2 linked regions of the Mucilaginibacter gracilis genome follow. The main gene of each other region encodes a partner of the protein of the gene in region 2 in a complex. Links are inferred from orthologs where the notes say so. Each region holds a gene or a part of one and is shown on either strand. Other genes may lie near its edges.

Region 1 (16,303 bases), 4.8 Mb from region 2 along the record:
AGCGATAGATAATACTTTGCGAAACATTTGATAAAAAAAATGGCGCCTTTAAAGGGCGCCAAATCTATTCATTTAATTACGATAATTTCGTATTAAGCTGGTTCGGCATCCAAAGCCATTTGTTCGTCAACCAAAATACGTCCACAATGTTCGCACACAATGATTTTTTTTCTTTGACGAATGTCCGACTGTCTTTGCGGAGGGATCTGGTTAAAGCAACCCGAGCACGAATCGCGCTGAATGGTAACTACAGCCAGGCCATTTTTTGCATTTTGGCGCAAGCGGGTGTAAGCTATTAACAAGCGTTCTTCAATACCACCTTTTGCCTTATCGGCTAAAGCCACCAATTCTTGTTCTTCTTTTTGTGTTTCGGCAGTAATGGTATCCAATTCTGCTTTTTTCACATCGAGGTCTTTTTGGCGCTCTTCAAGGTCGGCAACTGCTTTTTCGTAGATTTGGGTTTTACTGGTTATTTCAAAACCATATTCCTTAATCTTTTTTTCGCTCACCTGGATATCAAGACCTTGAATTTCAATTTCTTTCGAAATTGCATCATATTCACGGTTGTTCTTAACATCATTTAGCTGAGTTTCATACTTTTTAGCATTTGCCTGCGCATCTCTGATTAGATTTTTCCTGGTAACTATCGAGTCTTCCAGGTCATCTAATTCACTTTTTATTTTTTGAATACGAGTTTCCAACCCGGCAACATCATCTTCCAGATCCGAAACTTCCATTGGAAGTTCACCTCTTACCTGGCGTATTTTGTCAACCTTTGTGTGGATTGTTTGTAGGTCGTATAAAGCTTTAAGCTTCTGTTCTACGGTTTGTTCCATTAAATCAAATATTTGATGGGGTTTGTATTTACTTCTGTTAAACGGACGGCGAAGTTAGCAAATTTTTTTCGAATAATTTCAGATATTAAATTCTGCGTAAATTGCTCACTTTCAAAATGTCCTATGTCTGCAATAACTATCTTTTGCTCGGCATCAAAAAACTCATGATATTTAAAATCGGCCGTTATAAAAACGTCCGCTCCGGCACCAATAGCGTGCTTCAATAAAAAGCTTCCCGAGCCTCCGCATACCGCTACGTTTTTAACGCTTTTACCGCGCAAATTAGTATGCCTTATCACACTTGCATTCATTTTATATTTTACAAACTGCAAAAAATCCAGTTCGGTCATGGGCGTTTCCAATTCGCCTACCATGCCCGAGCCTACGTTTTGGTATTGGTTGGTAATGGGGTACAAATCGTAAGCAACCTCCTCGTAAGGGTGTTCCATAAAAAGCGCCATCAGTATTTTGCTTTCCAGGTTTGCGGGGTAAACGGTTTCTATCCTCACTTCGGGCTCGTTATGGCTGCTGCCCGGCTGGCCAACAAATGGTTGGGTACCTTCGTTGCCTTTAAAGGTTCCGGTTCCATCGACATTAAAGCTGCATTCGCTGTAGTTGCCAATATGGCCGGCCCCGGCTGCAAACAAGGCATTGCGCACCTTAACCGCATAAGCCGCCGGAACAAAAGTAACCAGCTTTTTTAACAAGCCATGTTTGGGCAATAAAATACGGCAGGCCTGCAAACCAAGGGTTTGGCAAATGCGGGCGTTTACACCGGTATCAATACTATCTAAATTGGTGTGTATGGCGTATATGGCTATGTTGTGCTTAATGGCTTTTTCAATAACGCGCTCAACATAGGTTTTGCCGTTAAATTTTTTCAGTCCCTTAAATACAATGGGGTGGTGCGATACTATAACCTGGCAGTTTTTGGCAATAGCCTCGTCAACCACAGCTTCGGTACAATCAAGCGATACAAGGGCCTGGCTTATTTCCATTTCAGGGCTACCCACAATGAGGCCGCAGTTATCGTAATCTTCCTGATAGCTGAGCGGGGCAATGCTTTCGAGATAGCTGGTAAGTTCGGCAAGTTTCATATCAACCAAAAGTCAGAATAAATAGCAATAGTGGCAACCCCAATATTAACTAATCATAAAGTTTGTTTCTATAAATCCCCAGTTGTACCCAAATTTCCCCAAATTGATAATCAGGGCTTTATACTGCATTGCCTGATACTCATTTAACGCCATATTTGCTAATTGGCATTGGGTTTGAACTATATATTATACGTTCAATAAAAATCCTCTTTCCCCTAATTGATGATTGGTTGATTTGTTTTTTCATAACAGGTAATGGTTGTAGTATCGGCAGATATTTCAACCATTTTTTTTGCCCCGATTTTTATACTTTAAAATGACGAAAACAATTATAAACGGGCGTATTTTTGCAAGGTAAACTTACAAGTTTAGCTTGCAAATAAAATGAACGAACAAAACCTGGCTTTAGCTTCCGAATTACGAACGGTAATTGCACGCCTTACCAAAACAATGCGCCGAAAATCGGTTTGGGCCGAAAAGCTTTCGTTAACCGAGCGATCAACCATTGCTTCCATCAACCAAAACGGAACGGTGCTGGCAAGCAAACTGGCCCTTATGGAAAAGATAACCACGCAATCTATGTCGCAAATTTTAAATCATTTGTTTGAGCTGGGGCTGATTACCAAAACACCTTCCCAAACCGATAAACGCAAAGTTTTGATCTCACTGTCTGATGCCGGGCAAAATTTGCTTTTCAAATCGCGCAGCGAAAAGGAAGAATGGCTAAACAAAGTTTTAACAGAACATTTTACCAGCGACGAGCGCGAACTGCTAAGCAAAGCGATAGCACCACTAACCCGTTTGGTTGATTTTGATTGACGATGAATCCCGGTTAACCGGGAACTAAACAAGTACTACCATGACTATAAATACCTTCAATGCCTTCCGCAGCCGCAACTACAGGTTGTATTTTGCCGGGCAATCAATATCGCTCATTGGCACCTGGATGCAAAAAACCGCCGTAAGCTGGGTTATATACGAGCTAACACATTCTAAATTTATGCTGGGGGTTACGCTTTTTGCAAGCATGTTCCCCTCGTTTTTATTCTCGTTCATTGGTGGCGTTGCTGCCGATAGGTACAACCGTTACCGCCTTTTACTGGCAACCCAGGTAGCATCAATGGCACAGGCCATTTTAATAACAGCACTGGTATTTTTTAAACATTATTCCGTTTGGGAAATTATCACGCTGAGTGCTATACTGGGTTTAATAAACGCCTTTGATGTACCTGCCCGGCAATCGTTAGTGTACGAAATGGTTGATGATAAGGCAGATTTGCCGAATGCCCTCGCGCTCAATTCGTCTATGGTAAACCTATCGCGCCTTATTGGCCCCGGTATAGCGGGTATTATTATCGAAAAATTAGGCGATGATGTTTGCTTTGGTTTAAACGCTATAAGCTTTATTGCCGTAATAGGTTCTATTTTGATGATGCGCCTGCCGGCCTATGTTAAAAAGCCGCACACCAAAAATGTTTTCGGCGAATTAAAAGAAGGCTTTGTGTATATCAAAAATACGCCGTCAATCAGCTTTATATTAATTATGCTGGCAGCTATCAGTTTGTTTGTTTTGCCTTACAGCACGTTAATACCGGTTTATGCTAAAGATATTTTTCACGGCACGGCATCAACTTTCGGGGTTATTGATAGCGTTATAGGGTTGGGCGCATTTTCGGGGGCAATGTTTTTGGCTTCGCTGAAACCGGGCATGAACCTTAAAAAGATACTCGCCATTAACACGTTGATATTTGGCGCGGGCCTGGCTTTGTTTTCGCACGAAACCTATTATTACCTCGCCCTTGTATTTGCAACCTTTAGCGGCTTCGGTATGATGTCGCAAATAACCATCAGTAACACGCTGATACAAACCACCGTTGCGCCCGAAATGCGAGGCCGCGTTATCAGCTTTTACGCAATGGCCTTTTTTGGTATGCAGCCTTTAGGTGGCCTTATTATTGGCGGGGTATCGCAATGGATAGGCGTGCAAAATACCATGCTTGCCGAAGGCGGCATTGCCTTGCTGATAGGCTTAGTACACCTTCGCTTTTTAAAGAAAGCCAAACTCAACAAAAAACAAACGCCGCTAATGGAACAGCCTCCGGTAACGGCTCTGCAATAAAAAATTCATCTCAATAAAAACAAAAAAACATGGTAACTTCATTAGACAAAAACACAGCTTTAGTGCTAATCGACCTGCAAAAAGGTATAATAGCACTTCCGCTGGCACACCCCGTAGCCGGCGTTTTAGCTAACGCGGCTAAATTGGTTGAGGCCTTTCGTAAAGCCGGGCAGCCTATTGTTGTAGTAAACGTTAATACGGGCAATGCAAAATGGACCAAATCCCGTAAGGATTCTAAACAGGGCGCATTTACGCCTCCGGAAAACTGGCTCGAAATTGCCGACGAGATTAAAACCGAAGCAACTGATATTTTTATCACCAAACATACCTGGAATGCTTTTTACGAAACCGCTATTGACGAGGAATTAAAAAAACGGGATATTACAGGCATCGTTTTAGCCGGAATAGCAACCAGTATTGGTGTTGAAGGCACGGCCCGCGCAGCAAGTGAGCGTGGCTACAACATCACATTTGCAACAGATGCCATGACGGATATGGTTGCCGAGGCACACGATAACAGCATCAAAATAATTTTCCCGAGGATAGGAGAGGCTGATACTACCGATAAAATAATTGAAATGTTGGGATAGGCCAATTATGCCCGGATTTAAACACTCCGGGCACTCATATCTTAAATGGCTTTGTTTTTGTTCATCAGCAATAAAGATACGCCAAGCGAGAACAGCAAACCCAATAATAAAGCCCCGAACATTTGGCCGGAAAAATCGGCAAGAGTACCTGCATTTACATAATTGATATACAAAATGGCGGCAGTAACAGCTATTACGCCACCTGCAAGTAATATTTTAAAACTTTCAATAAGTCCTTCAAAAAAGCTCATTTCGCCGCCAAGGTAGTTTTCGCGGTAATTGCGTACACCAAAGAAAAGCCCCAATAGCGGAATTAAGCCCGATGTATATTCAATAGGCTTTAAATCGTGCTGCGGCCCGGTTGTTACTCCACTCCAGTGCATTATAAATATCCAAAGCCCACTAAGCACACCTATAATGGCACCGCTGATAATTGCATTTTTCATAAATAAATATTATATGGTTCAACTATTGGTATATAATACCAATTGCGGCGTTTTGTTTGCAAATGCCAACATAAACCCAAAAATTATCTTCGTACCCCAAACAGCTTTTTTAATTATATTTGCAGCGTTTTGAATATCCGTGAAATTTTAGAGCGATATAAGGCTGACGAACGGATACAGACGTTGGCTACAGCACTCAATGGTGCAAAAAACCCAAGGATACAACTCCGCGGGTTAGTCGGATCGAGCGATGCGGCAATGGCGATAGCTTTGTATTTTTTAAAGCATAGCCATATGCTTTTTATCCTTCCCGATAGGGAAGAGGCGGGCTACTTCCAGTCGGATCTGGAAAGCTTACTTGATAAAGAGATTTTGCTCTTTCCATCATCATACCGCAAACCGTTTGAGTTTACCCAGCCCGATAGCAGCAATGTTTTGGCCCGCGCCGAAGTATTGAACGAACTGAACCATACATCGGAATATGGCCAACTGATTGTTACCTACCCTGAGGCCCTCGCCGAAAAGGTAATAGATCGCGCCTCTCTCGAAAAAAACACACTCGAAATTGCTGTAGGCAATAAACTGGGCCTCGATTTTATTAACGAATTTTTAATTGAGTACGACTTTGAGCGGGTAGATTTTGTTTATTCGCCGGGCCAGTTCTCCATTCGCGGCGGCATTGTTGATATCTTTTCCTTCTCGCATGATTTGCCTTACCGGGTTGAGTTTTTTGGCGATTTTATCGAGTCGATACGCACCTTTGAAATAGAAAGCCAGCTATCTGTTGAGCAGGTAAAAACCATCACCATAGTACCCAACGTACAATCAAAATTTTTAACCGAGAGTAATATATCGCTCTTAGAATATATAGACCCATCAACCCAGATTTGGATACGCGATGTGCAGTTTACGCTGGATATTGTTCAAACCGGCTTTAAAAAAGCAACGGCTTTATGGAAGGCCCTTTCGGCTGAAGAAAAAAATGCCAACCCCGATTGGATAGACCCTAAATTTGCTTTCACCGACGAAAAAATGATAGCCGACCAGCTACATGATTTTTCCCTGATTGAGTTTGGGAAGCAGTTTTTTTATACCCCAACCAGCAGCATCCAATTTGATATACGCCCGCAGCCATCCTTTAATAAAGATTTTAGTCTGCTTATCCACAACTTTAAAAACAACGAGGCCGAAAAAGTAGAAAACTGCATTTTTACCGATTCGAGCCGGCAGCTGGAGCGGCTATATGCCATTTTTGAAGATCTGGATAAAACCATCAAATTTACCCCGGTAAACATTTCCATCCGCGAAGGATTTATAGATCATGCCCAAAAAATTGCATGCTATACCGATCATCAGATATTTGATCGCTATTATAAATACAAACTTAAAAAAGGTTACCAGCGCTCGCAGGCCATTACGCTTAAAGAGCTGCGCGAACTAAAACCCGGCGATTACATTACCCATATCGACCACGGTATAGGCAAATACGCCGGTTTAGAAAAAGTTGAAGTTGGCGGCAAAATGCAGGAAATGATACGCTTGCTTTATGCCGATAACGATTTGCTGTATGTTAACATTAACTCGCTTAACCGCATATCCAAATACAGCGGCAAGGAAGGTACTGTACCCAAAATGAACAAATTGGGCACCGATACCTGGGAAAAGCTCAAGAAAACAACAAAAAAAAAAGTTAAAGACATAGCGCGCGATCTGATTAAGCTTTACGCCGTGCGCAAGGCACAAAGCGGCAACGCCTTTTCGCCCGATAGCTATTTGCAAACAGAACTGGAAGCATCGTTTATATACGAAGACACGCCCGACCAGGAAAAAGCCACCATCGACTTTAAGAAGGACATGGAATCGCCCCACCCTATGGATAGGTTGATTTGCGGCGATGTTGGCTTTGGTAAAACCGAAGTTGCCATACGCGCCGCCTTTAAAGCCGTTGCCGATAGCAAACAGGTAGCCGTACTGGTACCAACAACCATTTTAGCCGCCCAGCACTACAAAACCTTTACCGAACGCCTAAAGGGCTTCCCCTGCAATATTGATTACGTAAACCGCTTTAAAACCAGCAAGCAAATTAAAGATACCCTGCAAAACCTGGCCGATGGCAAACTGGATATTATAATTGGCACGCACCGCCTGGTAAGTAAAGACGTAAAGTTTAAGGACCTCGGCTTGATGATTATTGACGAGGAACAAAAATTTGGCGTATCAACCAAAGAGAAGCTAAAGGCCATGCGCATTAACGTAGATACCCTAACCTTAACCGCAACGCCAATTCCGCGTACTTTGCATTTTTCGTTAATGGGCGCGCGCGATCTATCCATCATATCAACACCGCCGCCCAACCGCCAACCCGTTGTTACCGAACTACACGTTTTTAACGATAAGCTGATTAAGGAGGCTGTTGAATTTGAGATAGACCGCAACGGGCAGCTGTTTTTTATCCATAACCGCGTTGCCGATTTGCCGCAACTGGGCGGCATGATAAAAAAGCTTGTACCCAAGGCCCGCATTGGCATTGCCCACGGCCAGCTTGAGGGTGATGACCTGGAAGACGTTATGCTCAAGTTTGTGAACAACGATTACGACGTGCTGGTTGCAACCACCATTATTGAGGCCGGTTTAGATATACCCAACGCCAACACCATCATCATTAACTATGCCCACATGTTTGGTTTGAGCGATCTGCATCAAATGCGTGGCCGCGTGGGTCGTAGTAATAAAAAAGCATACTGTTATTTATTGAGTCCGCCATTGTCAACCCTAACATCCGAGGCGCGTAAACGATTGAGTGCCATTGAAGAGTTTAGCGATTTGGGCAGCGGCTTTAACGTTGCCATGCGCGACCTTGACATTCGCGGAAGCGGAAACCTGTTAGGTGCCGAGCAAAGCGGCTTTATTGCCGAAATTGGCTTTGAAATGTACCACAAGATATTAGACGAAGCCATACAGGAACTTAAAGACGACGAATTTAAAGGCTTGTTTGATGATAAACCAAGGCCCTTTGTATCGTTTACCCAAATAGATACCGACCTGGAAATATTAATACCCGACGAGTATGTAACCAGCATACCCGAACGCTACAACCTATATACCGAACTAAGCAAACTGGAAAACGAAACCGAACTGGCAGCCTTTGCCCAGCAACTGCACGACAGGTTTGGCCCCGTACCACCACAGGTACACGACTTACTGAACACCATGCGCCTGCAATGGTTAGGCAAAGCCATTGGTTTCGAAAAACTGTCCATTAAAAAAAATGTGCTGCGCGGCTACTTTATAACCAACCAGCAATCTCCTTATTTTGAAACCGCTCAATTTAGGCAGGTGCTCAACTTTATGCAGGCCAACCCGCGCCGCTGCAACATGAAGGAAGTAAAAAGCACCCTCCGCATCAGTATTGAAAATGTACGCGGAATTGACGAAGCCGTTGCCATATTAGAAGAAATGGCCGAACCGGTAGGGGTTTAAACAAACATTTAATATCAATAAATATTTTGTAAATTGAGCTGATAAAAATCTTTGTTTCCTCTGGGTAAAACCTCAGTGTACTTTGTGATTAAATTAACCACCGGGAAGCCCAGAGACAGGAACACGAAGGTCACAGAGTAAACGCATGTTTTGATATACCCTCTTTTTAAACTGCATGGATTTAAAACACCATATCGCGAATGAAAACCATATTCTTTCTGAGACGCAACTCGAAGGAATTAATGCCGGGTTAGCAGATATTGAGGCAGGCCGGACGCACTCGAACGAGTACGTGAACACCCAAATTGAGCAAATGATCTATAATTTCCGAAATGGTTCAGATAACAGTCAAGTGTTAGTCTAAAATACAACTATCGGCCAATACACCCTTTTAAATTGCTTAACACTGGCAACCATTTCGTTTTTATCAACGGGCATCATTTCGCCATAAACACTGTTTTGCAAAGCTGTAATTGTGCTGTCTAATACAATACCGGTTTGGTAAACCAGTTTGTGGTTTCTTAACAAATAAAATGTACTGGTTACGGTAGCAACATCGGCTTCGCCGTTGGCGGTAAATAGCCACGTTCTTTGCATCTGTTGCAACACATGCCGGTTTGTGGTTTTCAATGCCCATATTTTGGGCAATTGCGGGTTTAGGGTTGCAAAATCGTCGGGGGCAATAGCAACGTATGCAGCCCAGTTATCTTTTGTAAAATCAAAACCTTTAAATGCGGCTATAGTACGAGCATCCTCTGTTTTAGAAACAGGTTTGGGATTTACTTTAGATATTGGGACAATTAGACAAAAACCCGTAGCTAATGCTATTAGTTCGGCAATGGCCAAAACTATCACTAACATAATAATAGCCCTTTTCATTTTGTTATAACGGCTTTTGGCATTTGGCTTACTTTCTATTCCCGTAAAAACCCCGCCTGTAAGCGCATCACAACACCAACTGATAAATATCCTTCAAATTGCGTCCCAGTTCTTTATAATCAAGCCCAAAACCTACCACAAACTTATTTTCTATTTCAAAGCCAACATGCTTCAACTCGGGTATTTCAAGTTCAACGGCATCGGGTTTGTAAAGCAGCGTGCAGGTACTAACAGATTTTGGCTTGCGGGTTTGTATTTTATCAATTAAATACCGCAGCGTATTGCCGGTGTCTACAATATCTTCAACCAATATAACGTCGCGGTCTTCAATGTTTACGCTCAGGTCAAACTCATCGGTTATTACGCGTTTGCTCTCCAGCCCTCCCGCGTACGATGATAGCTTCATAAAGGCAACCTGCGCAGGTATGTCAACATATTTCATCAGTTCGGCTATAAACATAAAGCTGCCGTTCAATACACCAATAAATATGGGGTTACAGGCTTCATATTCCAGGGTAAGTTCGGCACCAATTTGCTGGCAACGAGTGTTGATAGCATCGTAATCTATCATTTTTTTAAAGCTGAGGTCGGCTACGTGAATTATCATGTAGCTAAATTAACAAATAGCTTTGTGTATAGCTAAAAACTAACGCCCAAATAATCATTATCTTTACCGGCTAATGGATCATCAGGTTTATACGCTGCCAAACGGCATCAGGCTTTTATACAAACACACGGTATCGTCAATTGCACATTGCTGTTTTTTGGTTAACGCAGGCGCCCGAGACGAGGCTCCCGGTAAAGATGGCTTGGCACATTTTATTGAGCATTTGCTGTTTAAAGCCACCAAACGCCGCAGCACAAACCAAATATTAAACCACCTTGAACTGGTAGGGGCCGACCTAAATGCTTACACCACAAAAGAGTACACCTGCATACACGCCTCGTTTTTAAAACAGCACCTGGAACGCGCCATTGATTTAACCGAAGACATTGTTTTCCACTCCACCTTTCCCGAAGAGGAACTGGTGAAGGAAAAAGGCGTAATACTGGACGAAATATCATCGTACCTTGACCAGCCCGACGAAGCCATACAGGACGATTTTGAGGACCTACTTTTTGCCAATCATACCCTTGGCCGCAATATTTTAGGCACCGCAGCTTCGGTTAGTTTATTGGACAAGCAGGATATTGCCCATTTTATAGCCCAAAACTACAACACCCACCAAATGGTTTTCGCCGTATTGGGCGAGTACGATTTTAAAAAGCTAATTAAGCTTGCCGATAAGTACTTCGGGCATATTAAAGCCAACACAGCCACCAAAAACCGGGCGAAGCCACAAACCACAGGGGGGGAAATTGTAAGATTTTTTAAACCAATTTCGCAAACACATGGGGTTATTGGCAGCCAGGCTTATGCGGCATCCAGTCCGCAAAAAAATGGTTTGTTGTTGCTTAACAATATTTTGGGGGGCATTGGCATGAGTTCGCGCCTTAACCTCCAAATTCGCGAAAAATATGGTATTGCTTACAGTATCGAATCCAATTACATCCCGTTTTCGGATACCGGCCTGTTCACCATTTACTTTGGTACCGACACCGAAAAGGCCGACCGCGCCATCCGTTTAATTCACAAAGAACTTAAAAAACTCCGCGATCAAAAACTCGGTACCCTGCAATTGCATCAGGCTAAAACCAAGTTTATTGGGCAAATTGCCCTGGGCGAAGAAAACCGCATAGGCCTCATTATTGCGATGGCCAAAAGCCTGTTGGATTTTAACCGTATTGATACTCTCGACCAGATATTCGCTAAAATTAATGCCGTTACTGCCGAAGAAATGCAAACCATTGCCAACGAAATATTTGATAGCAATAGCATGACAACATTGCTATTTGAGCCTAATGATTAAACTATTACTTTTGCAGCAATGAAATATCCTATCATAGCATACGGCGATCCGGTTTTAAGAAGAGTAGCCACGAATATTGATCCAGTCGAATATCCGCATATCAAGGAACTGGTTGAAAACATGTTCGAAACTATGTACGCTGCCCGTGGCGTAGGTTTAGCAGCTCCGCAGGTGGGCCTGTCTATGCGGCTTTTTGTTATCGACGCATCGCCGTTTGATGACGACGAACCCCAACTTAAAGATTTTAAGAAAGCGTTTATTAACGCCCAAATACTGGAAGAAACCGGCGAAGAATGGCCCTTTAACGAAGGCTGCCTCAGCATACCCGAAATTAGGGAAGATGTTTACCGCAAACCCGAAGTGCGCTTATCATACTACGACGAAAACTTTAAGCACCACGAAGAAACCTTTACAGGCCTGGCCGCCCGCGTTATACAGCACGAGTACGACCATATTGAAGGCAAACTGTTTACCGATAAGCTGAGCCCGTTGCGCAAACGCTTAATTCAAAAAAGGCTTACAGATATTTCTAAAGGAGAGATAAAGGTTGATTACCGCATGAAATTTCCCGCCGTTAAAAAAGGCCGTTAATTACTATCGCTTACGCCGCGGCTTTTGTTACCCTCGGTAATTTCTTTTATTAAAGCTCCCCAGGCAAACGGGTTATACAACGGGTTAACATACGAGTGTTGGTTAACTATATCGTTATGCTCGTTTTGTGCCCAGGCTGTTTGTATCTCCTTGCTGTCGCGCGGTAACGAGTGGGTTAATGATGCTATTGATTTGCCGCTTAAATTTTTACGTGCAATTTCAAGGTCGTCATCAGCAATTTTCATGGTCACAAAATCTTTCCTAAACTCATCGGTAGTGGCCCATGGGAACACGTGTACAACAGGCAGGTTTATAGATTTTCCGTTAAGTTTTACCTGTAACGTATAACTTTTATCTTTCACATTGGCGGGTATCACAACCAATGTTGATGCATAACCTATTGATGTAAAACGCAGGGTATCCAACTCGTGCGCCACAAACGAAAAGTAGCCTTTGTAGTTGGCCAGGTTAACCACATTTTTGGCCGATACATTGGTAACCGTTGCATACGGTATAACCGTGCTACTATCGGCACTTAGCACCACACCGGTAAATTGCACCAATGGGCGCTCGCCCTTTTGCTGGGCAAAGGCCGATGCTGTAAATACAGTTAATAATATGAAGATCAAACGCTTCATTTCAAACCCCTTTTGTTTTATATGTACCAATTTGGTAAAATGTTTAAACTAATTAATATACTAATTACGCAAATTTTGGGCCAATAGTATATTTAAATTTGTAACATTTAACACACTTTAACTTTATCGCAAATTTTCGGGCAACACAGCATGTGGGTCGTCAATGTCTGTAAGGTTAATAGCTTCTACGGCAGTAATTTCGGGCACGGCTTTTTTAATGGCTTGCTCAATACCCGCTTTCAGCGTCATGATGCTCATCGGGCACGATTCGCACGAGCCCAGTAACTTCAATTTTACTACACCCTCTTCCGTAATCTCTTCAATAGAAACGTTCCCCCCGTCTGTCTCCAAATACGGACGAATAGTATCTAAAGCCGCTTCCACCTTTTCTAACAATGTCATTTGTGTAATATTTACTGTAAAGATAAATAATTTATTGTATATGTGCGCTTTGCGGTGCCCTGGCATTTACAATAGAAACCTGCTGCGCAACACGCTCGGCCAGGTCAATAAACGCTGCCGACATGGGGTTTGCCTCATCCAGTATCAGCGGCCTTCCTCCATCGCCCGATTCGGTAATGCCCTTCACCAACGGTATTTGCCCTAAAAACGGGGCGCCAATTTGCGAAGCCAGTTTTTGTCCGCCGCCCTGGCCAAAAATATAATATTTATTATCCGGCAATTCGGCAGGTACAAAGTAGCTCATGTTTTCAATTACGCCCAGTATCGGCACGTTAATGGCCGGCATCATAAACATACCAACGCCTTTGCGGGCATCGGCAAGTGCTACGTTTTGCGGGGTGGTAACTATTAACGCTCCCGCTATCGGGAAACCCTGGGTAATGGTAATGTGTATATCACCGGTACCCGGTGGCAGGTCAACAACCAAATAATCCAGTTCGCCCCAATCGGCATCATTAAACAATTGCTTTACCGCGGTTGATACCATTGGCCCGCGCCACGGCACGGGTTGATCCGGGTCGGTAAAAAACCCTATCGATAATAGTTTAATACCATACTTTTCAATAGGCTCAATCCGTGTTTTACCATTTTCCTGCGTTGCCCTCGGCTTTGCACCTTCCAGGCCAAACATAATAGGTACCGATGGGCCGTAAATATCGGCATCAATTAAGCCAACCTTTGCACCCGTTTTAGCCAAACCCAATGCCAGGTTAGCCGCCACGGTTGATTTACCCACGCCGCCCTTGCCCGATGCTACAGCAATAATATTTTTAATACCCGGCAAACTATTGTTGCTTTGGGTTGTCACTCGCGATGTCATGTTAATGCTCACCTCGGCCTCTTTGCTTATAAAATGCAATATGGCGTTGCGGCAGGCGTTTTCAATCATGGCTTTTAAGGGGCAGGCCGGCGTAGTTAATATTACCGAAAAGCTTACCTTATGGCCATCAATACGTATGTCCTCAATCATGTTAAGGGTTACCAGGTCTTTTTTTAAATCTGGCTCTTCAACGTGGCCAAGGGCGGTAAGTACTTGTTCTGTGGTTATTATCATTTTTTTAAATACAATAAATATAAAACAGCTTGTGCCGTAGTTTGTTACAATAAATTAAACGGCAGGAAACCGTTGTAAAGATAAGATTATTAGTTTTGGTTAAAATTTATAGATGCGCCGCCTAAACCCCAAATTTATCCGCATTGCCGGTATTGTACTATTTTGTTTGTTTATTCTCGTGTTAATTGCGGGCATTATAGCCTTTAATAAGCGCGAAAAACTGCTCCAATCGGTAATTAGCAAAGCTACTGCAAAAGCAAAAAGCGAATATAATTTAGATGTAAAAATAGGTTCGGCCCGTTTTGTGGGCCTGGCTACCGTTGCCCTTTCGCAAATAACGGTAGTGCCGCAAAACCGCGATAGCTTATTAAAAATAACCGATTTTGAAGTTGGCGTAAAAATTTGGCCCTTGCTGGTTGGCAACATTAAACTGGCTTCGGTAAAGTTAGATAACGGCATCCTTAACCTGAGCAATGTAAATGGCGTTAAAAATTTCGACTTTTTATTTAAAAAGAAAAAAGATACCACTGCCACCAGCTCCGGCGATATATCTATCGTAGCCAACAACCTCATCAACCAGGTATTGTATAAAATTCCGGATGAGCTCGATCTTAAAAACTTCAATGTGCGGTTTCACTCCGATAGTATAAACGTTAACGTACAGGCCAAAAGCGCGCTTATTAAAAATGGTAACTTAACATCAACCATTATAATTAACAACGGCGAATCAACCCTACACTTCACAGGCAAAATGCGCCCTTCCGATAAATACATTGATGTTAAGCTTTACGCAGATAACAAAAAAGTTGAAGTGCCCTTTGTTGCCAAAAGATATGGTTTGAAATTGAGTTTCGATACCATAAGCACCCAACTAAAACGCGTTGAGCGCAGCGATGGTGAAACCCGCATTTATGGCTCCTGGGCTGTAAATAATTTAGTAATTAACCATCCCAAAATAGCATCTAACAATATTATTGTGCCCAATGGCTCAATAGATGCCAATATATTCATTGGTCAAAATTATGTTTCCATTGATAGTTCGTCGGCAATTCATATTAAAGATGTTACGGCCAACCCATACATCAAATACACCTTAAAACCGGTTAAGGTTTATGAGCTTAAACTGCGTACCGATTACCTTGATGCACAAAAACTGTTTAACTCTTTCCCGCAAGGTACTTTTGATGCCCTCGATGGGATACAGGTTGCCGGTAAATTATCGTACAATCTTAATTTCTACCTCGATACTTCAAAGCCCGACGATGTGCAGTTTGATTCGAGCCTGAAGCAAGATCATTTTAGCGTAGTTAAATACGGCCGCACCGATTTGGGGAAACTAAACGGACCCTTTGTTTACACGCCTTACGAAAAAGGCCAAGCCATGCCTCCGCGCGATATTAGCCCTAACAACCCCAATTACACGCCGCTTTCGCAAATTTCGCCCTATCTGCAACATGCCGTGATGACCGCCGAAGACCCTACCTTTTTTAAACACAATGGCTTTGTTGAAGAAGCCTTGCGCAAATCTATCGCGGTTGATTTTAAAATGAAGAAATTTAAGCGCGGCGGCAGCACCATATCAATGCAGTTGGTAAAAAATGCTTTTTTAAGCCGCCAAAAAACAATGGTTCGCAAAATTGAAGAAACGCTTATTGTTTGGATGATAGAAAACACGCACATCATATCCAAACAGCGCATGCTCGAAGTTTATTTTAATATTATCGAATGGGCGCGCAACGTGTATGGCATTGGCGAAGCCTCGCGTTACTATTTTGGTAAAACACCTGCCGAGCTAAACCTGGGCGAAAGCATATACCTGGCAAGCATTGTGCCCAAACCCAAATCGGGCCTGTATTATTTTGAGCCCGATGGCGAGTTGCGCAGCAGTTTGCAGGGTTACTTTAATTCGTTAGGCAACATGATGTCTATCGCCGGTTATACCCAGCGCGATAGCAGCGGCTATGGCTTTTTTGATGTGAGGCTAAAAGCTGCCCTGCGCCAAAGGGTAACAACAGATACCGCCGCTATAGCTAAAATGCTAAACCAGGACGAAGATGACAATGATGCTGTGCCAATCCCCACTGTGGTACAACCCGAAAAAAAGCCCAACTTTTTTCAGCGCCTCTTCGGGAAAAAAGATACTACGCACAAAAAAGAAAGCCCGGCAGATACCGTAACCAAAACTAAAAAAGAACTTCGCC
Region 2 (15,801 bases):
CAGAATAGGGGTACCGCGCAAAGCCAAATTGTAGCAAAAAACATACAAAATTGAGGGGTGGGCAAGCAAAAAAATCATTTTTTTACAAACTTAAAAATCAACGTTTAAGGTACTTTAAAGTGCGATTTTGAACCCAAAAACGAAGTGGTAAACCACCTTGTTTTTTGTAAATGGTTGACATCGTGCATTGTATGGTTTATCTTTGCAGCAGTATTCACCATTAAATTTATACATGGAAAGAAGGAAAATGATTACCAAACACTTAGTAACGTGCTCCGTTATGGCAGTGATAATGATCATCTCCCGACTGCTAATTTTTTGGACAGTTTTGCCCAAAGCAGTCAGTGAAGTCTACCGGTTTAAACCCGTATCTGTAACAAAAAGCGATGCAGAATGTGCCCCATCAGTTGTTATAAACAACGTAAAAAGTTATGATGAAGGCCACTTTTATGCAGGCATAATTGCCCACAAAACCACAACTTTTGATAGTTTAAATTTTGCAAACGAAACCTTGCCATTGAATGATAAAAAGGTTATCGGTAAAATGAAACGTTCGTTAAGGTTACATAGTTTTAGCAATGTGCAAAGCAACCTGTTACACAAAAAAGCTGCAAAAATGTTCCCGGTTATGGAGCCAATTTTAAAAAATTATGGCATACCGGACGATTTTAAGTACATCCCTTTAGTGGAATCGGGCTTTGGTGAAGGCCGCTCAAGCCGGGGTGCCTACGGGCCCTGGCAATTTATGCCGGGTACCGCGCGCGACTATGGCTTAAAAGTTAACAAAAATGTTGACGAGCGGTTAAACCTCCGCAAAGCAACAATTGCTGCCTGCAAATATTTGCTGGGCTTGCACCGCGAGTTTAAAAGCTGGGCAATGGTTGCTGCGGCTTATAACACAGGTTCGCCAAATTTGGCGCGCCTCATGCGCAAGCAAAGCCAACGTAACTATTTCAGGATTAAAATGAATGCCGAAACAGGCGCGTATGTGTATAACCTGATTGCCATGAAGGAGATTATTCAAGATCCTCAACATTATGGTTATACCTACAAGAAACCTATTTTTGGTGTTAATACCGAAATTAACGGAGAATTGTTAGCTTTTAACTAAGCTAAAACTAATAAGGAGCACGTTACCGGGCCGGTTTGCAACAGCAAACCGGCCTTTTTTGTGAGGGATTTTACGCTGTGGTATTTGAGGTTAAGCGATTTTTTACTAATTCGGCAGTTAATAGTAATTTGCCAGCTATTAACATCGTTACATGAATAATCATAGAAAAAAATACGTAACCTGCAAACTCTATTTGTCTTAACCATTTATATCGGATATCATCTCTTATTTCTAAGTGCCCGCTTTGTATGTTTTCTATTTGCAAGGTATCAATATCGGCTTCTGTCATCGAGTCGGATAAATAATAAAGGTTTTTGCTTTTGCAGCCCCGATAAAATGCACGAGTCACTTTTGATGGTTTTAAAATAAAACCTGTGGATAGAGCAAATAGATTCATAATGGAAATCAATGGTTTCCGGCAACTTCTTGAACCAAGTTCCCAAGCGCTTATTTCGCTTTCACCAACCCTATCAATTCCATAGCCCGACATGATGTGATGCAGATCGTGAAATTTTAGATACTTTTTTCTGGCATTAATATTAGGTACCGGAGCCAATATACATCCGATATAAACTCTCACACAATGCGACTCAAAATCGCTCGTTAAATTCAAACTATTAAATTTATAAAACCCAATTAATGCTTCTCTTACCGTCATGAAAAACGTTTATAATAATGTTGATAATATCAAATCTAATGATTGTTATCTGAATAGGTATTAACAAAGTCATCATCATAATCAATTCATAATACTAAGCTTTATAGCAGTTAGGCCAATTTTTCGTTATCTTTGCGCACTTTTAGATACTTGCAGGTTTTTAAAACTTGTTAAGTATAAGTGAGTTTTATAAATTGTTGCTGCAAATTATATGATCGAAAAACCTGTTGACCTTGGCGAGCAAAGTGAAGTTGAAGTGTACGGAGCCCGGGTACATAATTTAAAAAATATTGATGTTTCGTTTCCGCGTAATCAACTGGTGGTAATTACCGGTTTGAGCGGCAGCGGCAAGTCGTCCCTGGCGTTTGATACCATTTATGCCGAAGGTCAGCGCCGCTATATGGAAACGTTTTCGGCCTACTCGCGCCAGTTTATGGGCGGTATGGAGCGGCCTGATGTTGATAAGGTTTCGGGCCTTAGTCCGGTAATCGCTATCGAGCAAAAAACCACCAGCAAAAACCCACGGTCAACCGTAGGCACCATTACCGAGATTTACGATTTTATGCGTTTGCTGTACGCACGCGCAGGCGAAGCATACTCTTACGTATCGGGCCAGAAAATGGAGCGCATGAGCGAAGAGCAGATACTCAAAACCATTCTCGAAAAATTTAGCGAACAACCTATTAATATACTTGCCCCATCGGTAAAAGGGCGTAAAGGGCATTACCGCGAATTGTTTGAGCAAATACGCAAACAAGGCTATTTAAAAGTTTGGGTTGATGGCGAAATGCTGAACGTTGAACCCAAAATGCAGGTCGATCGTTACAAAATTCACGATATTGATGTGGTTGTAGACCGTCTGGTTGTTACCGACAAAGACTTAAAGCGTTTGCAAACATCAATACAAAGCGCATTAAAAATAGCCAAAGGTATTATACGTGTTGCCGATAAGGATAACAACCTGTACTACTTTAGTAAATATTTGATGGACCCGGTTTCGGGCATATCGTATGATGAGCCGCAGCCTAATACTTTCTCATTTAACTCGCCATATGGCGCTTGCGAGCGTTGCGATGGCTTGGGTTATATATTTGAGATTGACGAGGCTTCGGTTATACCAAATCCTAAGCTCAGCATCATGAATGGCGGTTTGGCGCCATTAGGCGAATACCGCGAAACCTGGGTTTTCCAGGTGTTAAAGGCACTGGCTAAAAAGTATGATTTTGCTTTGGCTACCCCGATAGAAAAATTACCTCGCGAAAAGCTGGAAATTATACTCAATGGTGCGCAGGAGTTAATTACTGTGCCCGTTGAATACAATAAATGGAACGTTACCAATTACCAAATATCATTTGATGGTATTATAAAAATGCTGGAAGAGCAGCAGGAAAAACGCGGCGACGATGCTTTGGGCGATATGGAGGCCTACCGTGTTTTAAAGAGCTGCCCGGTTTGTGATGGTGCCCGTTTAAAAAAGGAATCGCTGCACTTTAAGGTTGACGGCAAAAATATTTTCGAACTCGCCAACATGGACATCAATACCTTACGGGATTGGTTTGAAGGTTTGGAAAACAGGTTGAACGAACGCCAAAATGTTATAGCTAAAGAGATACTGAAAGAAATACGCGCCCGCATTGGCTTTTTGCTTGATGTAGGTTTAAGTTACCTTACGCTTGACAGAACTGCCAAAACATTATCGGGTGGCGAAGCGCAGCGTATCCGTTTGGCAACGCAAATAGGCTCGCAGTTAATGAACGTGATGTACATATTGGATGAACCCAGTATAGGACTGCACCAGCGTGATAACGACAGGCTTATTGGCGCACTAAAAAACCTGCGCGACCTGGGTAATACAGTATTGGTTGTTGAGCACGACAAGGATATGATATTGGAAGCCGACCATGTGATTGATATGGGCCCGGCTGCCGGTGTACACGGCGGGCGCGTTGTAGCCCAAGGTACGCCCGCTCAATTAATGAAAGAGCATACCCTTACCACGTCCTATTTAAATGGCGAACGTTCCATCGCCGTTCCCGAAAAGAGGAGGGAAGGTAATGGTAAAACCCTCACTTTGCGAAAAGCCACGGGGCATAATTTAAAAAAGGTTACAGTTGAGTTTCCGTTAGGGAAACTTATTGGTGTTACCGGAGTATCAGGCAGCGGTAAATCAAGTTTGATTACCGAAACATTGTACCCTATATTAAACCATCATTTCTTCAGGGCAAAGAAACACCCGCTGCCTTATGATAAAATAGAAGGACTGGAGCATATTGATAAAGTGATCGAGATCGATCAATCGCCTATTGGCCGTACACCAAGGTCAAACCCGGCTACTTATACCGGGGTGTTTTCGGATATTCGTAACTTGTACGTTGCCCTTCCCGAATCGCGCATTCGGGGTTATAAACCGGGTCGTTTTTCGTTCAACGTAAAAGGTGGCCGTTGCGAAACCTGCCAGGGCGCCGGTATGAAGGTTATTGAAATGAACTTTTTGCCCGATGTGCAAGTACCTTGCGAAGAATGTAATGGCCGCCGCTACAACCGCGAAACGCTGGAAGTGCGTTATCGAGGCAAATCAATAAGCGATGTGCTGGATATGAGCATTGAGGATGCTTGTCCGTTTTTTGAGCATATCCCCTCTATACACCGCAAAATACAAACCTTGCAGGATGTTGGTTTGGGGTATATCACACTGGGGCAATCGTCAACCACGTTATCCGGCGGCGAGGCCCAGCGGGTTAAACTGGCTACCGAATTATCAAAAAAAGATACAGGCAATACGTTTTATATTTTAGACGAACCAACTACCGGTTTGCATTTTGAAGATATTAACGTGCTGCTGGGCGTAATTAACCTATTGGTTGATAAGGGCAATACCGTTTTGGTTATTGAGCACAACCTCGATGTTATTAAAGTAGCCGACCACGTGATAGATTTAGGACCCGAAGGAGGCTCGGGCGGTGGTAAAATACTGTTTGAAGGTACTCCCGAAGGCTTATGTAAGGTTAAGGATAGTTTTACGGGCATGTTCCTGAAAAAGGAAATGGATTTGACAACGAAGCTTAAAAAAAGTAAGTAGCATATCGCAAAAATCCGTCTTTAAATACAATAAGATTATATGTTATCGCAAAACAAAACGCAACTGCTTTAGCTTATAAATGATATGATACCTTTACTCACCGCCGCCCAAATTAGCCAGGTTGATAATTACACAATAGCACACGAGCCTATTACTTCGATAGCGTTAATGGAGCGTGCTTCCGAAGCCTTTGTGGTAGCTTTTACATGTGATTATCCCGATAAGGCAAAAAATATTACGGTTTATTGCGGCACAGGCAATAACGGTGGCGATGGTTTGGCCATAGCGCGTTTACTTAAAAATAACTTTTATACCAACGTAAGCGTAAAAATTGCCCGGTTCTCGCAAAAATCAACGCCAGAATTCGAACATAATTTTGTGCAGCTGAAAAGTGTTGGTATTGATTTTTTTGTGATTAATGCTGACGATGAAATACCTTTTGATGACTCGGAAATTATTATTGATGCCTTGTTAGGAAGCGGGTTAAACAGGCCCCTTAGCGGAGATTATGCAAAATTGGTTGAATATCTTAATAATTTACATACAACCGTTGTTGCTGTTGATGTACCTACCGGTTTTTATACCGATGGCCAAATACCAGGCAATTTACTGGTGCTAAAGGCCAGGCAGGTTATAACTTTTCAGCAAGCTAAAATTAATTTTTTATTGCCCGAGTCGGCGCCATTTATGGATGATTTTAAGGTGGTGGATATTGGTTTGGATAAACCATTTATAGCATCGCTTAACAGCCCTTACCAATTGATTGAGGAGTCGGACGTGCGGCAGATGCTAAAGCCGCGCAAGCCGTTTAGCCATAAAGGCACTTATGGCCACGCCCTAATTATAGCAGGCCAGCCGCAAACCATGGGTGCAGCCTTACTTTGTTCATCGGCATGTGCGCATACAGGTGCGGGCTTAACAACCGTCTGCATTCCGCAGAGTGGCTTGGTGGCTTTAAATACCTCTATGCCCGAAATAATGGCAATAATTAGAAACGACTTGCCCGATATTAAATGGGAAAAATACAATACTATTGCCATTGGCCCCGGTTTGGGTACCGATGCAAGCAGTATAGAATTATTAAGAGCAGTTTTTAAAGAATATAAACGCCCTGTGGTTATTGATGCCGACGCACTCAATATGATAGCCGATAACAAGGATTTGTTGTTAAATATACCCGCTGGGAGTGTGATAACACCACATATGAAGGAGTTTGACCGCCTGTTTGGCCAACACACAAGCTGGTGGCAACGTATTGAAACCGTTATCAGCAAGGCTAAACAATACAATATTTGTATTCTGCTAAAAAACAGGTATACCATTATTGGTACACCAGAAGGAAAGATTTATTTTAACCCAACTGGAAACCCGGCTATGGCAAGCGGAGGAATGGGCGATGTGCTTACAGGCGTTATCACATCGTTACTGGCCCAGGGTTATGCAGCCCGGGAGGCTTGCATTATTGGTGCCTACATACATGGCAAAGCAGGCGACGAATTGTCAAATCAGCTTTCGGTGGTATTGGCCGGGCAGGTTGCCAAACATATACCTGCAACGCTGGCAAAAATGAGGGCATAAAAAAAGCGGTTGTAGTATGCAACCGCTTCATCTATTAACTGACCTTATAAAGAACGAATTACTCAAGTTTGGATAGAAGATTAAATAAAGTAATCTTCGTTTTAATAATCTGCCGGGTTTTGCGTTTGCTTTAACTAAGCAGATTTGTATATAAGACGTACCGAAGTATACAATAGTTACAGGTTTTATAGAAATTATTGCACATTAATTTAGACTGTTTTGGAAGATACTTTAAGTGAGGCTTTTACGCAATGTTGGGCAAAGCTATTATATGGCAGTATTATGGCCGATAATGCTTTGCATACCGGTACTGTTGGTACCTTAGGCACCAACGGTATTAATTTGCGAACTGTGGTATTACGGGCCATTGACCCCGATAAAAAGCAGGTGATATTTTATACCGATAAACGGTCGGCAAAGATGGCTGATATAGCCGAGCATCCGCAGTTAAGCTGGCTGTTTTATGATGCTGCCGAAAAAATACAGATCAGGCTATCCGGCCAGGCAGTTGTTCACCATAACGATGACATAGCGCTATATCACTGGGAGAATGTATCAAAGGCCGGTCGCAAATCGTATATGGCCATTCCGGCTCCGTCTACAGGTATTGCTAACGCATCAAACGGGCTTGAATATTTGGCCGGTAATGATGTTTATACTGTTACAGGATACCACAATTATGCAGTAATAATAACCTGTGTAAATTTTATTGAATGGCTAAGCTTAAAACCTACAGGGCACCGCAGGGCTCAATTTAAATTTACTGATGATAGTTGGAAGGGCCAGTGGCTGGTACCGTAATGCTATATTTTGGCAGCCAGCACCATTTGATCCATAGTTGGGCTTGGTACACCACCGCGTTTTTCGAGAGTTACTGCAAATACAGTTGCATTGGCTACGGGTTTCATTTGTAGCATGTACTTGGTTACGGTGTCGGGCTTGGCATCGAAAACACCTAAATCTACAGGTTTGTTATTAACTATGGCCCAAAGCTGGTATTGATGATCTTTATCGTTTTGGGCAAGCTCCATATCTTTCATATCTATCATCACTTGCTTTTTTTTGGGGTTCCACGCCAATGTGAGTTTTGATGCCGGAGCTTTTGGCGTGCCTTGCAACCTAATTATTTTTACCGATGAATCGCGAAAAACGTCAATTTCGTTATCAAGATAATTAACACGGTTGGCAAAACTCTGGTTTCGGCTCTGCAACAAGGCAATTTGCCCTTCCGATTGGCTTAACCGGTTACTTGTATTGTACAAAGCAATCAGGCTAATAATAAGTGCCGCTAATGATGCTGCAAAAGCATATTTATAAAAGCTGTTAGGCCGTGCGGTAGGTAAGGCTCTAATGTTGTCTTCGGTTTCTGCGTAATCTTCCTCAATTTCGTCGCGCTCTACAAACGGTTTGGTGTTGAAATTCCTATCGTCGGCAAAATTGGTTAATAGGCTATTTAAAACCCTGTCGCGCAGTTGTGCGGGTGGTTCAATGGCGTTTTCGGCTGCGTATGCCTCTAACGCTGTTTGTATGTCATTTAGTTCGGCACTAATTTCAGGGTGCATCTTAGCCATCTCTTCCACCTGCAACTTCTCGTTTGGGCTCAAGTCGCCTAAAACGTAAAGTTCCAATATGCCGGATTCAATATATGCTTTAATGTCTTCCACTTTTAATTAAAATATGTGCGTAACTGTATAATAGCCATTCGTAAACGTGTTTTAACGGTACCCAGCGGCACGCCTAATTCTTCGGATGCTTCAGTATGGGTATAGCCTTTAAAATAAACCAGATCCAAAATTAACTTTTGCTCGGGCTTTAGTTTTTCAACTAATTCTTTAACACCAAGCAGTTCGGGTTTGTAAACTGTGTTTCTTTGTTCGTCTATAAAAGTTACGTTAATTTCAAGCTCTTGGTTTTTGCTTTGATTTTTAAAATCTTTAGAGCGAACCTTATCTATTGATAAATTGCGCGCTATGTTAACCATCCATGTAAATAAACGTCCTTTTTCGGCGCTATAACTTTGAAAAGAGTTCCAAATTTTAATGAATGTTTCTTGTAAAACATCTTCGGCAACGGCTGTGTCAACTACAATGCGGGATATAACCCCAAGCAGTGAGGACGAATACATGTCGTACAGTGCCTCAATAGCAATCTTATCGCGATTGCCCAGGGCAACAACAAGATCTTCTTCTGTTAGGGATATTTTACGCTTCTTAGTCAAAACGATATGAAAGTAAGAAGGATTTGTTATAAATCAAATAAATGTTTTTCGGCATGGTATGATGAGCGCACCAGCGGGCCGCTTTCTACATATTTAAAACCCATCTCCAAACCTATTTGTTTGTAAAAAGTAAACTTCTCGGGTGTTATCCAATCCACTACAGGGTGATGGCTCTTGGTTGGTTGCAAATACTGGCCAAGTGTTAAAATATGCACACCGGCGGCAAGTAAATCTTCCATAGCCTGTATCACATCTTCTTCATATTCGCCAAGGCCAAGCATTATGCCCGATTTGGTTCGTAAACCTGTGGCCGATATGCGGCTCAGGCACTCCAAACTTCTGTCGTATTTGGCTTGTATACGTACCTCTTTAGTTAAACGGCGCACAGTTTCGAGGTTGTGCGATACTACTTCGGGCCTAACGGCCAAAACGCGGTCAAGGTTATCCCAAACACCTCTAAAATCGGGTATCAAAGTTTCTAAAGTAGTTTGCGGGCTTTCTCGCCGGATGGCATTAATGGTTTCGGCCCAAATTGTAGAGCCGCCGTCCTTTAAATCGTCCCTATCTACCGATGTAATTACGCAGTGTTTAACCTGCATCAATTTAACCGAGTTGGCAACGCGGTTAGGTTCGTCCATATCAACGGCAAGTGGCCTGCCTGTTGCCACCGCGCAAAACGAGCATGAGCGGGTGCATATGTTACCCAATATCATAAATGTAGCAGTGCCTGCTCCCCAGCATTCGCCCATGTTGGGGCAATTGCCGCTTTCGCAAATGGTGTGCAGTTTATGAGTATCAACTAAACCACGCACGTGTGCATACTCTTTACCAACGGGTAACTTAACCCTAAGCCAATCGGGCTTGCGTTGTGTTTGGTTTGCAGAAACAACCGGTAACTCAATCATGAAACAAAAATAAATAAAAATATATTGGTTATTGAGTTATTGGTTATTGAGTTGTTAGTTTTGTGTCAATTATTTAGTGAGTGGTTGATTGAGTTTATGAAGTGATTGAGTTTAGCTTGTATCAATATAAATTCGTAAAATCAAGTGCTCCAACTTGTATAATATAGCTATCAGCATAATAACAACTAACTTAATAAACAAATAACCAATAACTACACTATGGCTACTGTTGAAACCACATATGTTGGCGGCTTTCGTACCGAAAACACACATTTACAATCGGGCACTCAAATTATAACCGATGCACCTACCGATAACCAGGGTAAAGGCGAGGCTTTTTCGCCTACCGATTTGTTAGCAACGGCGTTAGGAACCTGTATGCTAACCACAATGGCTATCAGAACAGCCAAAGACGGCATTGACATGGACGGGGCTAAATGCGCCATTACAAAAATAATGGCTGCCAACCCACGCCGGGTATCAGAAATTGTTGTGAAGTTTGATTTCCCGAAAAGCTACACCGACGAACAAAAAAAACTGCTTGAAGACGCTGCCTTAACCTGCCCCGTTTATTATAGCCTAAACGATAGTTTGGTTAAAACGGTAGATTTTGGATGGTGATTTTTAGTTTTTAGTCTTGAGCCCTGAGTCTTTAGTCTTGAGTTCGGAGTGTCTTAAACAATTCTTTAGACTCCCGGCCTAAGACTAAAGACTAATAACTTCAGACTAACACTGAAACCGCTTCTTCTACAGATATTTCGCCATGAGATTGATCTAAAATGCATTCACCGTTTTGGATGAGTAACATTTGGGGCGATTGATGGTGTACGTGAAAATCTGCCGCTATTTGGTTTGATAGTTCGCGATGTTTAATGAGATCTAAAAAATAAAGAGAAACATCCTTAGGCAGCATATCCCACTCTAATTCAAATCTTTTTTTTGCCATCATGCTGATAGAGCAGCGTGTGGAATGTTTAAATATAATGCTTTTACCAGCTTTTTGTTTGATGTTCTCTAACTGATCTGCCGATTCTATTAATGTCCAGTTCATAGTTCAATAATTCTTTTGTGCAACGGGTTTTATTACCTGCAAAGGTGGAGCAAAAACCATGCTTAAAGAAATGAACCCCAAAAATTGACAAAGCACTGTTATTTTCTGTGCTGCTGCCCATAGGCCGGGCATAGGTATTGCGAGCAAGATGAGGTAATACTCCCTAAGGCAACAAGTAATGCAATAATGCAAATTAATTTTCTCATACCGTACTATAAATTAGTAGCTAAATATAGCTTTAATTGTTCAATATTTCGGCAAGGCTGGCCATCTTTATCGCAGTAACGGCGGCTTCGTCGCCTTTATTGCCATGTATGCCGCCTGCACGGTCTTCGGCCTGTTGTTGGTTATCGGTTGTTAAAACACCAAATATAACCGGTTTGCTGTACTTTATGGCCACATTGCTTACACCGTTAGCAACGGCCTGGCAAATAAAATCAAAATGTTTGGTTTCGCCTTGTATCACACAGCCCAGGCATATTACGGCATCAAGTTTAAGGTTTTTAAGCAGCAAATCGGCACCGGCGGTAAGCTCAAAGCTGCCGGGTACCTGGTAGGTAAAAATATTATCGGGCAGGGTACCGTGGTTGATAAGGCTTTGGTAAGCACCGCCATACAATGCGTTGGTAATACCCGAGTTCCACTCGGATACAACAATACCAAAACGGTATGGAGCCGCAGAAGGTATTGCTGTGTCCGAAAAATCGGAAAGGTTTTTTAAACGCGTTGCCATTGTTTAGTTATTAAATTATTTGTTATTGAGTTGTTGGCTTTGTTGTTGAATTTTTAATTGTTAAGGATATTAGAGAACCCAATAACTTATTAACTCAACAACAAATAGCCAATCTCTAATTTATTGCTTTGCTTGCTCGCGGGCAATATATTCGTCGGCATTTTGCGATTCGGCACTTGTTGGGTAATCGGTTTTAATTTTTTCGAAAGTATCAACAGCCGATTTGTAATCTTTTTTTGCTTCGTAAACCAAAGCTAATTTTTTAAGATATAAAGGCGATAAAAAATCATTTTTAGCTTTATCAACAGCTTTCTTAAAATAGGTTTCGGCTTTATCAAAATCTTTCAATTCAACATAAGCGTCGCCTGTGCTGCCTAAGGCTTCGGCTGCAACAAAGCTATCGTCGCCCCTAAAGCTGTTTAGGTTATCAATGGCCTTGCTGTATTCGCCTTTGTTTAAATAGGCTGTACCTAAGTAAAAATAAGCAAGGTTGGCAGCCTTGGTGCTACTATAATCGTTAATAATTTTTTCAAATCCAGGGTAACCGGCATCACCTTTAATTGCTTTGTCCCATTCTTTTTTGGTCCATAAATCTTGTGCAACGTGCATTTGATCGGCCGCTTCAGATTCGCGGGGGGCCAGGTAAAATTTTTGGTAAGCGATATATAAAAGTATAAGGGCCACAATGGCTCCTACTATAAATAATAAGCTTTTTTGGTTTTCTCTTACAAATTTGCCTGTTTGGCCAAAATCATTATCTGCTTGCACAATACGGGTATTTACCTGGGTGTTTGACATTTCTACTCTAAAATTAAGTTTGCAAAAATACGTTTTTTTAATTTTTTAGCAATAGCTAATCGTGTTTAAATAATAAGCATCTTTTTACTGCCAAAAACAGGCTTATATCTTAACTTTGGAAACATTATCAATATGTATTTAAAGCACCTCTCGTTACTTAACTTTAAAAATTATACCGAAACCGAATTAAATTTTGAACCCGGTGTAAACGCATTTGCCGGTAACAACGGTGCTGGCAAAACTAACCTGCTTGATGCTATACATTACCTTGGCCTGTGCAAAAGTTACTTTAACCCTATTGATAGCCAGCAAATTAAACAAGGTGCCGACTTTTTTATGGTGAACGGCATATTTGAAAAAAACAACAAGGCCGAAGTTATTGCCTGCGGTTTAAAACGCAACCAAAAAAAGCAATTTAAACGTAACAAAAAGGAGTATCAACGCCTGGCCGACCATATTGGCTTGTTTCCGTTGGTGATGATATCGCCGTATGATATCAGCATCATTATTGAAGGGAGCGAAGAGCGGCGCAAGTTTATTGATAACGTAATATCGCAAACCGACCATAATTACCTGGACGAACTGATTGCCTATAACAAAACGCTGCTCAACCGCAATGCTTTGCTCAAGCTAATTGCCGATACCGGGCGGTACGACCCGCAATTGCTGGAAGTATACGATGAGCAACTCACCACATCGGGCAATAAAATTTTTGGTAAACGGAAAGAGTTTATGGAGGTTTTCACTTCTATATTTAATAAACACTACAGTTTTTTGAGCGATGATGCCGAACTTGTTGAGCTGGTTTACGATTCGCAATTGCTGCATGATGATTTTACCGCGTTGCTAAAAAAATCGGTAGAGCGGGATAGGGCACTTGAACGCACCACTTATGGTATACATAAGGATGATTTGCATTTTGCAATACATGGCATGGCCATGAAAAAATTTGGATCGCAGGGGCAGCAAAAATCTTTTTTGATAGCGCTGAAACTTGCTCAGTACACTTTTTTAAATAATAGAAACGGTTTTAAACCCTTGCTGTTACTTGATGATATTTTTGATAAACTCGACGAAAACCGTACACGGAAACTGATGCAAATGGTATCGAACAATAATTTTGGACAGGTTTTTATTACCGATACCAGTGTTGATAGGGTAACCCGTATATTTAGCGAGCTTAACGTGGCAATTAATATTTTTAAAGTTGATAAAGGAGTAGTGTATGCGTAAGGCTAACGATAAAACCATGAAAGAAGCCATTGAGCAAATGCTTAATGTTTATAAAATAAAACGCAAGTTTGACGAAACTTCGATAAAAATGGCATGGCCCGAGTTGATGGGCAAAATGGTTGCGAGCCGCACAAAAGAGATATACATTTACGAAAAAAGGCTTTTTTTGCGTATCGAATCCTCGGTAGTGAAAAATGAGATTATGCAAATGCGATCTCAAATTATTGAAAAGGTTAACGAGAAAGCCGGAAGTGTGTTGATAGAAACTATAGTACTGCTATAAAATTAGTGACCGATGCGGTTGCTGGCGGCACGTTTTTTCTTCGGCAAATCGTTTATCAATGCCGAATAAATAACTAAAAATATACCTGGTATTAAAAATACCAATTGTACTTCGGGGTGAAAGTGGAAGGTGTACAATGAAAACACCACCAACAAAACGATGGAGATGGCGTAAAAAATAATTTTTTGAAACTTTTTCATTGTTTAACCTGCTGTTGAATTAGTGATAGCGAATTTATAGCGCCATATTATAATTGATTTTTTAGCTATAACACGTTATAGATGCTATCAACACAAATATAAGTGTGTTTAGCTAAAAAATCAAAGTATTTACTTAAAAGTAATTAAAATTTCTCAAAAGCCGAGAAAAAGAAACTACCCTCTAATTGTGCATTCTCGTCAGAGTCTGATCCGTGTACGGCGTTTGCTTCAATAGAGGTTGCAAAAAGCTGGCGGATAGTACCTGCATCTGCTTTTGATGGGTCGGTAGCACCTATAAGTGTTCTAAAATCGGCAACAGCGTTATCTTTTTCTAAAATAGCGGCTACTATCGGTCCCGAAGACATAAACGCTACCAGGTGTTTATAAAAAGGACGTTCGGCATGAACCTCGTAAAATTGTCCGGCTTTTTCGGCACTTAAGGCAGTATATTTTAAAGCAATAATTTTAAATCCGCTTTTAGTAATTTTATCTAAAATAGCACCGATGTGGCCTGCAGCAACAGCATCGGGTTTAATCATGGTGAAAGTTTTGTTTGTTGTCATTTTTATAAATTATAAACGTCGCAAAGGTACATTTTAGTCACGAATAATAAAGTTAATACAATAAAATACATGGTTTTGTATTTCATTTATTTATTTAGCTTTGCATCTCTTTTTTGATGTATTAATGTTAGAAACACCTGCGCTGAAGGATTTATTAGCTAAACCTAAACAAATAGTAATTACCACACACCACAAACCCGATGGCGATGCTATGGGTTCGTCGTTAGGTTTATATAACTATTTGATTCAAAAAGGGCACCATGTTAAGGTAATAACCCCTACTGATTATCCTCAGTTTTTTGACTGGATGCCCGGCAACGGCGAGGTTATTATATACACCGAGCAAACCGCCATTGCAAACGAACTGATAAATAAGGCCGAAATTATTTGCTGCCTTGATTTTAACGCACTTGGCCGTATTAACGAAATGGGCGAAGTGGTTAGGCAAGCCAGTGCTTATAAAATAATGATAGACCACCACCTGGAACCCGAAGATTTTGACGACTGGAGATGGTGGAATATTAACGCTTGTGCATCGGCCCAATTGGTTTACGAGTTTATTGCCGATGTAATGCAGGAGCCCGAGCTTATTAATAAGGACGTAGCATCGTGCTTATATACGGGCATCATGACGGATTCGGGCTCGTTCAGGTTTCCGCTAACAACCTCGGCGGTACACCGCATTACAGCAAATTTAATTGATGCCGGGGCAAATAATGCGCGGATCCATCAGTTGGTGTATGATAATTCGTCCGAATCGAGATTGCGCTTTCTGGGCTTTTGCCTCAGCAGCAAGCTTGAAGTACTGCCCGAATACCACACAGCCCTCATCAGTGTTACCCGTGAAGAACTTGAACGTTATCAAATTATTACCGGCGATACAGAAGGTGTTGTAAATTTTGCATTATCAATAACAGGCATTAAATTAGCGGCGTTTATAGTTGAACGCAGCGACAAGATTAAGTTATCGCTCAGATCGAGAGATGATTTTCCGGCCAACGAAGTTTGTAAAAAGTATTTTAGCGGCGGCGGGCATCGCAACGCGGCGGGTGGAAGCTCAACCGATTCGCTGGAAGACGTAGTTAAACAATTTAAATCAATTTTACCCGAATACAAAAAATTATTAACACAATAGAAATGAAGAAAAACTGGAAGTTTTTAGCAGTTATTGCATTAGGTTTAGCAGGCTGTAAAGGTGGATTTAAAGATAGTGGCGGTGGTACACTATATAGCGTTGTTGACCACAATTCAAGTGGTTCGGCTATCAAAGAAGGCGATTTTATCAGCATCGAATGGGTAATTAAAACAGACGGTGATTCGGTTTTAACCAGCACTTACGAAACCGGACACCCGGTAGCTGCAATGGTACCAAAAACGCAATTTAAAGGCGA

The links.
Region 1: the proteins of uvrA (region 2) and mfd are in contact, whole or in part, in a crystal structure (PDB 4DFC), measured with the Escherichia coli proteins. The link is inferred for Mucilaginibacter gracilis from one-to-one orthologs.

Annotation. Positions count from the first base shown.
Region 1 is NZ_RBKU01000001.1:1,497,434-1,513,736, forward strand. What follows is about bases 4,824-8,768. They hold mfd (transcription-repair coupling factor), read left to right. Parts: upstream 4,824-5,217; coding sequence 5,218-8,568; downstream 8,569-8,768. Other genes in these bases: BDD43_RS06335 (DUF4199 domain-containing protein), read right to left, coding at 4,824-5,088; BDD43_RS06345 (hypothetical protein), read left to right, coding at 8,744-8,768. Also shown: BDD43_RS06305 (tetratricopeptide repeat protein), read right to left, coding at 1-27; BDD43_RS06310 (zinc ribbon domain-containing protein), read right to left, coding at 93-836; BDD43_RS06315 (Nif3-like dinuclear metal center hexameric protein), read right to left, coding at 836-1,933; BDD43_RS06320 (MarR family winged helix-turn-helix transcriptional regulator), read left to right, coding at 2,318-2,752; BDD43_RS06325 (MFS transporter), read left to right, coding at 2,793-4,052; BDD43_RS06330 (isochorismatase family protein), read left to right, coding at 4,082-4,642; more of BDD43_RS06335, read right to left, coding at 4,684-4,823; more of BDD43_RS06345, read left to right, coding at 8,769-8,932; BDD43_RS06350 (hypothetical protein), read right to left, coding at 8,929-9,447; hpt (hypoxanthine phosphoribosyltransferase), read right to left, coding at 9,515-10,054; BDD43_RS06360 (M16 family metallopeptidase), read left to right, coding at 10,128-11,357; def (peptide deformylase), read left to right, coding at 11,376-11,948; BDD43_RS06370 (peptidase associated/transthyretin-like domain-containing protein), read right to left, coding at 11,945-12,586; BDD43_RS06375 (NifU family protein), read right to left, coding at 12,710-12,988; BDD43_RS06380 (Mrp/NBP35 family ATP-binding protein), read right to left, coding at 13,020-14,102; BDD43_RS06385 (transglycosylase domain-containing protein), read left to right, coding at 14,215-16,303. UniProt on the Escherichia coli protein: Couples transcription and DNA repair by recognizing RNA polymerase (RNAP) stalled at DNA lesions. Mediates ATP-dependent release of RNAP and its truncated transcript from the DNA, and recruitment of nucleotide excision repair machinery to the damaged site.
Region 2 is NZ_RBKU01000001.1:6,316,897-6,332,697, reverse strand. What follows is about bases 1,606-5,048. They hold uvrA (excinuclease ABC subunit UvrA), read left to right. Parts: upstream 1,606-1,980; coding sequence 1,981-4,848; downstream 4,849-5,048. Other genes in these bases: BDD43_RS28250 (NAD(P)H-hydrate dehydratase), read left to right, coding at 4,933-5,048; BDD43_RS28260 (hypothetical protein), read right to left, coding at 1,606-1,769. Also shown: BDD43_RS28265 (lytic transglycosylase domain-containing protein), read left to right, coding at 281-1,111; more of BDD43_RS28260, read right to left, coding at 1,182-1,605; more of BDD43_RS28250, read left to right, coding at 5,049-6,426; BDD43_RS28245 (pyridoxamine 5'-phosphate oxidase family protein), read left to right, coding at 6,646-7,227; BDD43_RS28240 (anti-sigma factor), read right to left, coding at 7,230-8,090; BDD43_RS28235 (RNA polymerase sigma factor), read right to left, coding at 8,093-8,644; lipA (lipoyl synthase), read right to left, coding at 8,671-9,549; BDD43_RS28225 (OsmC family protein), read left to right, coding at 9,769-10,170; bacillithiol system redox-active protein YtxJ, read right to left, coding at 10,271-10,600; ribH (6,7-dimethyl-8-ribityllumazine synthase), read right to left, coding at 10,839-11,333; BDD43_RS28210 (tetratricopeptide repeat protein), read right to left, coding at 11,454-12,131; DNA replication/repair protein RecF, read left to right, coding at 12,264-13,364; BDD43_RS28200 (DUF721 domain-containing protein), read left to right, coding at 13,357-13,647; BDD43_RS28195 (hypothetical protein), read right to left, coding at 13,650-13,847; BDD43_RS28190 (nucleoside-diphosphate kinase), read right to left, coding at 13,991-14,410; BDD43_RS28185 (DHH family phosphoesterase), read left to right, coding at 14,535-15,545; BDD43_RS28180 (FKBP-type peptidyl-prolyl cis-trans isomerase), read left to right, coding at 15,548-15,801. UniProt on the Escherichia coli protein: The UvrABC repair system catalyzes the recognition and processing of DNA lesions. UvrA is an ATPase and a DNA-binding protein. A damage recognition complex composed of 2 UvrA and 2 UvrB subunits scans DNA for abnormalities.